2 regions of the Pandoraea sp. PE-S2R-1 genome follow, and region 1 is predicted to be linked to the other one. Evidence: predicted binding sites of a transcription regulator. Region 1 holds the regulator's gene; the other holds the start of a gene.
What was found. Region 1 encodes NrdR, which represses ribonucleotide reductase genes. Its sites were predicted from a motif close to CACNANATNTNGTG; they were not measured.
Positions count from the first base shown of each region.

Region 2: a site for NrdR is predicted at 2,314-2,327, ahead of CDV44_RS01515 (ribonucleoside-diphosphate reductase subunit alpha). Genes of this name have one in related genera too.

Region 1 covers NZ_NGUR01000007.1:130,569-134,990, forward strand. The annotation lists ZMP/ZTP riboswitch at 1-103, shown strand, start outside; gene glyA (serine hydroxymethyltransferase) at 202-1,449, shown strand; gene nrdR (transcriptional regulator NrdR) at 1,468-1,950, shown strand; gene CDV44_RS03280 (autotransporter outer membrane beta-barrel domain-containing protein) at 2,242-3,357, shown strand; gene CDV44_RS03285 (porin) at 3,505-4,422, opposite strand, start outside.
Region 2 covers NZ_NGUR01000005.1:54,146-58,567, reverse strand. The annotation lists gene CDV44_RS01515 (ribonucleoside-diphosphate reductase subunit alpha) at 1-2,074, opposite strand, end outside; gene ampD (1,6-anhydro-N-acetylmuramyl-L-alanine amidase AmpD) at 2,450-3,076, opposite strand; gene CDV44_RS01505 (DUF1269 domain-containing protein) at 3,516-4,028, opposite strand; gene CDV44_RS01500 (PP0621 family protein) at 4,252-4,422, opposite strand, start outside.

The DNA.
Region 1 (4,422 bases):
CCCGCGTGACTGGCGATTAGGGTGCACAGCCTTGTGTGCCCGAGGTGGAGCAACCCACCGGGAAGCGCAGGGGTCTTATTTGCCGTTCGCCTGGGCAGCCGTGATGGTTGGTGCTGCCCTGTCTATCGTCTTCCAAAGCACAAAGGAAGATGCGCTGCGCCATCCCCTCCCGGAAAACCTGTTCAATTCAACGCAAACGCCATGTTCGATAAATCGAAATCCACTGTTGCCGCCGTCGATCCCGAAGTCTGGGCCGCGATTCAGAAGGAAGATCAGCGTCAGGAAGACCACATTGAGCTGATCGCGTCGGAAAACTACACCAGCCCGGCCGTGATGGAAGCGCAGGGCTCGCAGCTGACCAACAAGTACGCCGAAGGCTATCCGGGCAAGCGCTACTACGGCGGTTGCGAATATGTCGACGTCGTCGAGCAACTGGCGATCGACCGTGTGAAGGCGCTGTTCGGGGCAGAAGCCGCGAACGTGCAGCCGAACTCGGGCTCGCAAGCCAATCAGGGCGTGTATTTCGCCATGCTCAAGCCGGGCGACACGATCATGGGCATGAGCCTCGCCCACGGCGGTCACCTGACGCACGGTTCGCCGGTGAACATGTCGGGCAAGTGGTTCAACGTGGTGAGCTACGGCCTGAACGAGAACGAAGACATCGATTACGACGCTGCCGAGAAGCTCGCGCAGCAACACAAGCCGAAGCTGATCGTGGCCGGTGCCTCGGCCTTCGCGCTGAAGATCGACTTCGAGCGTATGTCGCAGATCGCCAAGTCGGTCGGCGCGTACTTCATGGTCGACATGGCGCACTACGCCGGTCTGATCGCCGCCGGTGTGTACCCGAACCCGGTGCCGCACGCCGACTTCGTGACCACCACGACGCACAAGAGCCTGCGCGGCCCGCGCGGCGGCGTGATCCTGATGAAGGCCGAGTTCGAGAAGCCGATCAATTCGGCCATCTTCCCGGGCATTCAGGGTGGCCCGCTCATGCACGTGATCGCCGGTAAGGCCGTCGCGTTCAAGGAAGCCGCCACGCCGGAATTCAAGGCTTATCAAGAGCAAGTCGTGAAGAACGCACGCGTGCTGGCCGAGACGCTGGTAGCGCGCGGTCTGCGTATCGTGTCGGGCAAGACCGAATCGCACGTGATGCTGGTCGATCTGCGCGCCAAGAACATCACCGGCAAGGCAGCGGAAGCCGCCCTGGGTGCTGCGCACATCACCGTGAACAAGAACGCGATCCCGAACGATCCGGAAAAGCCGTTCGTCACGAGCGGTGTGCGTCTGGGTTCGCCGGCAATGACCACGCGCGGCTTCAAGGAAGACGAAGCCAAGCTGGTCGGCAACCTGATCGCCGACGTGCTCGAAAACCCGGAAAACGAGGAAAACCTGGCCAAGGTGCGTGCACAAGTGGCCGAGTTGACCAAGCGTTTCCCGGTCTACGGCTAAGCGGACGGCCCCGCACGCATGCGTTGCCCGTTCTGCCGGCATGACGACACGCAAGTCATCGACTCGCGTGAAGCGGAAGACGGCGCTGCCATTCGGCGGCGCCGGCGCTGTCCGTCGTGCGACAAGCGATTCACCACTTATGAGCGCGTCGAGCTGACGATGCCGGCCGTCGTCAAGAAAGACGGCAGCCGTGCGGAGTACGACCGTGCGAAGGTGCGCGCCAGCATGCAGTTGGCGATTCGCAAGCGCCCCGTGAGTGCCGAAGCGATGGATGCCGCGATTGCGCGCATCGAGTACAAGCTGCTGGCCGGCGCGGAGCGCGAAGTGGTGAGCCAGCGCATTGGCGAACTGGTGATGCGCGAGCTCAAGCGTCTGGACAAGATCGCGTACATCCGGTTCGCGTCGGTGTATCGCAGCTTCGAAGACATCGCGGAGTTCCGCGATGTGCTCGAAGAGATCGACAGCACCGACGTCAAGCCCAAGCGCAAGCCGGTGGCCTGAACACGAGCGCCGCAAACGCTGCGCATGCAGGACGGAAAACCCGTCGTTCCCGAAAGGGTGCGGCGGGTTTTTTATTGGCTATTCATTCCGTGAATTTAATGTCGATAATCTGCAATGTTGGGAAAACGTCCAAATGAAGATTGAGTGATGTATTAAAAGAACGTATGGGTGACCGGCTTTCCATAAGCTGCCTCATAGAATTCGCGAGCCTTGCCGGATGGCGATATGCCGTCGTCTGGAGCGTGATGAAGCGATTCATCATTTCTCGCGAATTAAATGAGGGGTTATCAAATGAAAGCAGTGGGTTATCAGTCGTTCACGCTTCGTATCGGCGGAATATTCTCAGCGGCGGTTGCGCTTTTCTCGATGGGGGTGTCGCCGGCGAATGCTGAAGAAGTGGCTGAAATGCGCCGCACGCTCATCGTGCTCTCAGGTGCGGCGCAGTTGAACAACGCCGCCATGGCGCAAGGGGCGGCCAGCGCATTTCAACGGGCCATGCAAACACGGATGATGAGCGGCGGGGCGATGTTCGATGACGCCCCCGGCAAGGGCCTTGCGCCCGACGGCAGAAACATCGTCGGCTGGGCGTCGTTCACCGGCGAGCGCTCACATCAAAACGGCGAAACGGGGTTGTTCGACGTGCGTGGCGTGAACGGTGCGATCGGTGTGGACTCGCGAATCAGTGCGAACACGATCGTTGGCGCGTCATTGGGCGTGGGCAATCACAACTCGCAGATCGAGGATCAACTGGGCGAAGCCCGGGTCAACAGCGTCAGTCTGGGTGTGTACGCGTCGCATCTGAGTGACCAGCAGTGGCTCGTCAACGGCGGCGTGTCGTACACCAATCACAGCCTGAAGAGCGATCGCAGCATCGACACGAGCGACGTTTCGCCGCGCATCAAAAGCAACACGCGAGGCAACACCTTCGGCGCGTTCGGCGAAGTGGGGCGGCGCAATGCCCTTGCCGGCATCAACGTGGATTCGACGCTGGGTATGCGCTTCCTGTCCACGCGCGTGAACGCCTTCGACGAGACCGGCGGCGACATCTCCGCTGAGAATGCCCTGAAGATCGGCTCGCAGTCACGCACGTCAACGCGTGGCATCGTCGGCGTGCGCCTGTGGCGCGAACTGGTCAACGTGGGGGGCGGCAAGGCGATTCCCTCGCTACGCGTGGCCTACGAGTACGAGTTTGGCGACAAGCGCAGCAGCCTGACCAACGCCTTCTACGGCGCCACGCGTTCGTTCACGGTTCAGAGCGCGAAGCTCGGCGCCCACATCGTTACGGCCGATCTTGGCGTTGACGTTCAATTCCAGAAGCAGTTCGACGTGCATGTCGGGGGCAGCATGAGCGCCCGCCGCGGTGAAACCACTGTGGGGGGCGGTGTCTCGGCGCGGTATCGCTTCTAAGTCGAGGCGTCACCCCGATACTTGACGGCAGAAAGTCACGATCAGCGCGTGCACAAAGCAAAACCCGCCGCAGCCCAGAGGGCCCGGCGGGTTTTTCGTGAGATGACGGACTGGCCAGCCTCGCGCTGTAACGCGGCGGCCGCGACGTCAGAATGAGTGTGAGATCCCGATATAGGCGCCGGTCTGGCCTTTTCCTGGCGGCGGGTTGTCGAGCGAATCGCTCGGAATCGCCGCGACCGAGAAGCTCTGGTTGGCGCTGTTCAACACGTAGGCGACCGTGCCATACAGGAAGGTGCGCTTCGAGAGGTTGTACGTCGTGCCCAATTCGAACATCGTCGCGTGACCGAAGCTCGGCACGTTGACGTGATACACGGCGGCATTCGCGGCCCACACTTGCGTCGCCTGATACTTCACGCCGGCCCAGTAGTGATCGGCACGCGTGGCGAAGTTCGGTGTCGGCGCATCCGGTGCCGACATGTGCGTATAGCCCAGCGACACCGTGAAGCGGTTCAGGAAAATGTTGGCACCGGCGAAGTACTCGCGCGATGACGCGAACACGTCGGTGAACCGCCCGTTGGAATCGCGAATTTCGTCATACAACGCGCGCAACTGAAAGCGGTCGTGGGTGTACGTCAACTGGGCGCCCAGGCCTCGGCCGCTCGTGAACTGCCCGACGACGTTCGAGAAGGCGTACTGGCTGGCGATATCGAAGCCATACCAGTTCGGGCTCTGATAATTGACTGTGTTACTCGCTTGCGGCCAGTTGCGTCCGCGTACCAGCGACGCGGACGAGAAGGCCTGCTGCTGGAACGGATCGAAGTCCCACACCCCGTTACTGATGAACAGGTTGCGCCCGATCGTGAACTGCCCCCAACCCTGCGAGACGAAGCCCACCAACGCGCGCCGGTCGAAGATCGAACCCGAGCCGTTGTTGTTGTAGCCGTTCATCAACTGGAAGCCGCCTTCCAGATTGAATACCGCATGCAATCCCTGCCCGAGATCTTCATAGCCACGCAGGCCGAACAGGCTCGTGCCGTAGTCACCGCCCTGCGCACTCCAGCGCGA
Region 2 (4,422 bases), on a different contig from region 1:
CGACGGCATCGTCGGACGCGTACGGCGTGCGCAGCAGGTGCAGGCAGTCCTGGAAACCCATGATGCCCATGCCCACCGGACGGTGATGCAGGTTCGAATTACGCGCCTTCGTCACGGCGTAGTAATTGATGTCGATCACGTTGTCGAGCATGCGCATCGCCACGCGAACGGTGCGTTGCAGCTTCTCGTGATCCAGCTCGTAGCCGTTGGCCGTCTGTTTCAGGTGAGCCACCAGGTTCACCGAGCCGAGGTTACACACGGCAATTTCGGTCTCGCTCGTGTTCAGCGTGATTTCCGTGCACAGGTTCGACGAGTGCACCACGCCCACGTGCTGCTGCGGCGAACGGATGTTGCACGGGTCCTTGAACGTGATCCACGGGTGGCCGGTTTCGAACAGCATGCCCAGCATCTTGCGCCAGAGCGCTTGTGCCGGCACCTTCTTGAACAGCTTCAGTTCGCCGCGCGCTGCCTTGTCTTCGTAGGCGGTGTACGCCTGCTCGAAGGCCTTGCCGTACTTGTCGTGCAGGTCCGGGCAGGTCGACGGCGAGAACAGCGTCCATTCACCGCCTTCCATCACGCGCTTCATGAACAGATCGGGAATCCAGTTCGCCGTGTTCATGTCGTGCGTACGGCGACGGTCGTCGCCGGTGTTCTTGCGCAGTTCCAGGAATTCTTCGATATCCAGGTGCCACGTTTCCAGGTACGCGCAGACCGCGCCCTTGCGCTTGCCGCCCTGGTTCACGGCCACGGCCGTGTCGTTGACCACCTTCAGGAACGGCACCACGCCCTGGCTCTTGCCGTTCGTGCCCTTGATATGCGAGCCGAGCGCGCGAACCTGCGTCCAGTCGTTGCCCAGACCGCCGGCAAACTTCGACAGCAGTGCGTTTTCCTTGAGCGCTTCGTAAATGCCTTCCAGATCGTCCGAGACGGTCGTCAGGTAGCACGACGACAGCTGCGAGCGGCGCGTACCCGAGTTGAACAGCGTCGGGGTCGAGCTCATGAAGTCGAAGCTCGAGAGGATCTGATAGAACTCGATCGCGCGCGCTTCGCGCTCGACTTCGTTCAATGCCAGACCCATTGCCACGCGCATGTAGAACGCCTGCGGCATTTCGATGCGATGGCTGTCGATATGCAGGAAGTAGCGGTCGTACAGCGTTTGCAGACCCAGATAGTTGAACTGGAGGTCGCGCGACGCGTCGAGTGCGGCGCCCAGCTTGGCCAGGTCATACGTGAGCAGTTGCTCGTCGAGCAGTTCGGCTTCCACGCCTTGCTTGATGAAGCGCGGGAAGTATTCGACGTAACGGGCTGCCATCTCGCCCTGCGGCACTTCTTCGCCGAGGATTTCGCGGCGGATCGTGTGCATCAGAATACGAGCGGTGACGAGGCTGTACGCCGGCTCTTTCTCGATGAGGGTACGCGAGGCGAGGATCGCCGAGTCGTACACCTGCGACAGCGGCACGCCGTCGTACAGGTTCTTGAGGGTTTCGGTCAGAATCGGCTCGGCGCTGACTTCGTTGCCGAGGTTTTCGCAAGCAGCCTGCACTACGCCACGCAGCACGCCCATGTCGAGGGAGCGCGTCACGCCGTTGTCGGTGACACGCAGCACCGGCGCGTCAGGCGCTGCCGATTCTTGCGTGGTTTCGACCGAGTGAGCACGCTCTTGCGAACGCTTTTCGCGATACAGCACGTAGGCACGTGCGACGTTGTGCTCGCCTTCGCGCATGAGCGCGAGTTCGACCTGATCCTGAATGTCTTCGATGTGGAACGTACCGCCGTTCGGGCGGCTGCGCACCAGCGCACGCACGACGGCTTGCGTCAGTTGCTCCACGAGTTCGCGAACACGCGCCGAAGCCGCACCCTGACCGCCGTTCACGGCGAGGAACGCCTTGGTCACGGCGATGGCGATCTTCGACGGCTCGAAACCCACCACCGCGCCGTTACGTCGAATCACTTTGAAGTCGGCGTTGGTCGCCGGTTCGAAGGCGCCCGTGGTTTGGGGCGCCGACGCACCCGTGCTGCCGGCATTCGCGGCGGCCGTCGGGTTCGGGCGGGTGAGGTTTTCGTTAGTCTGCATGTAAAAACTCCCGTTCCAATGAGATGGTGCTGTTAGCGCGTCTCTACCAGTTTGACGGCCGGCAAAAATGCGCCCTTGGGGGCGCCGATGGAGCGAAGTGCTGAACACCGTACGACCGACGGACGGCCAAGGGTTCGAGGTGTCCGCTGCACGGCTTTGCTGCTGTACCGCCCCACAAAACGCCGCGGGACAGCACGGTATTGATGGATATTGCTTCCTGCGCCGACCTCATGAAAAACCACTACATATAGTGGTCGGCACCCGAATTGGCACTAAGTATAGTGGAGATGACGCACTCCGCAAACTCAAAAATTTGTGTCGCCGGGAAGGCCCGTGGCGTCGCCGTGTCAAGCAAAACCTAGTCCGGCATGGGGGTTAATCCGCCGGTTGAAACGGCAACATCGCAGGGTTCAGGCCCGCCATCCGGCGCCACCGCTGCCACTCGAAATGCGGCCCCGGATCCGTCTTCCGGCCCGGTGCTATATCGGCATGTCCGGCGACAGCTTGAATCGGGTAACGCAGCTGCAACGTTTGCGTCAGCGCCGCCAGCGTCGCGTACTGCGCCTCGGTGAACGGCGTCTCGTCGGTGCCTTCCAGCTCCACCCCGATCGAGAAATCGTTGCAGCGCGCCCGCCCTTCGAACGACGATGCACCGGCGTGCCATGCCCGGGCGTCGCACGACACGAACTGTTGCAACGCACCATCGCGGCGCACGAGAAAGTGCGACGACACGTGTACGCCGCGAATCTCGTCGAAGAACGGATGCGCGTCGTGGTCGAGCCGGTTCTGGAAGAACGCGGGAATCTCGTCGCCGCCGAACTGCCCCGGCGGCAGCGAGATGTTGTGCACCACGAGCAAGTCGGTCGGCAGCCCGGCCGGACGTGCATCGAAATTCGGCGATGGCAGTCGCTGCGCTTCGCGCACCCAGCCTTCGGTGTCGAGCGTGAAGACCGGCAGCCGGTTCGGCGCGCCTTCGACCTTCGATCGATCCGGTGCGTTCATGCCGCGCCCCGCGACAACATACGAGATACCGCAGCGCAAGCGCTGACGCGGCGATCCGGCCGGTGGGCAACGATAGGGGACACAAATGACTGGAGCATGACGGGCACGGCGATCTCCCGTAGAGCGAGGGGCGCCATTGTAGCCCACTTGGCGTAACGCCGCCGACGCGGGGCCCAACGGTCGTGGCGGGGTGTCAAGGGATGCTCGATATGACGCACGATGTGATGCGCACTCCCGCTACTGTGCCCGCCCGATGCCCGGAAAAAAATCGGCAGAATCCCCAAAGAAGAAGCCTCTCGCCGTTCTAGGCCGAGAGGCTTCCATGGGCGTTGCCACGCCCGGGGGTGGCAACGGACTCGTGTCGTGCAACACGCGTACCACCCCGCACCGCTCACAGGGGCGGCGCCATTGGCCGTTGCCGGCCGGATGAACCCATCGATCACGGAAATGCCGGAATCGCCGCCTCCACCCCTTCCATATGCGCTTCGGGATGGTGCGCTTTCAACATCTCGCGAACCTCGTCGACGCGGCTCTCGCGCACATCGACCATCAGCAGAATCTGGCCTTGCTCCAGCGGCTCGCGGAACATCTTGAGCCGCGAGTTCGGCACCGATACGCCGATCATGCTCGACACCCACGCGCCGAACAGCGAACCGAGCGGCGCGGTAATGATCATCAACTCCCATTGGGGACGTGTGCCCACGATGGGGAAAAACGCCGCGACTGCACCGACTGCCAGCCCACAGAAGCCACCGATCACGAGCCCGGCTTCGGCGCCGTGCACGATATCGGAAGTCTGTAGGAGGTTAGCCTCGTGCAGTCCCTCCAGGTCCATTTCGTCACGTGCCATGAAGTGGATGTGACGCTCCTCGATTCGCGCCAGCAGCAGGTCACTCATCGTGCGCTGCGCACTCGCCAAATCGGGAAGAAGGAAATACATCCGTCTGCGCATCAACATATGGCGCCCTCCTGTCGACTGATCCCCCATCCCGTCTCGTCATGCTTGTTCTTGTTTTGTACGGGGCTGGTTACTGTGTTTTAGTGCATGCGACAGGCATGCGCAAGCCGGCCACCGGGGCAGGCTTGCTAATAGAGAGAGGCAGCGGGAAAGAAAGCGCGGGGAATATGCGAGGAATGGGCCCCGACGTATGCGCGGTGAGGCCGCGCTTCGGGGCTCAGGCGCGGCGTTCGCGCGCGAGATAGGCGTCGCGATGCGCGCCACTGCAAAAATGCGTGCCGCCGGCGCCATGTATCGCGTCGCTCTCGGGCAGATAGGTATCGCACTCCTGGCAGCGCACCATGCGCTCGGCCGGCGGCAGCGACTGTTGCACGGTGGTCTTCGCCCC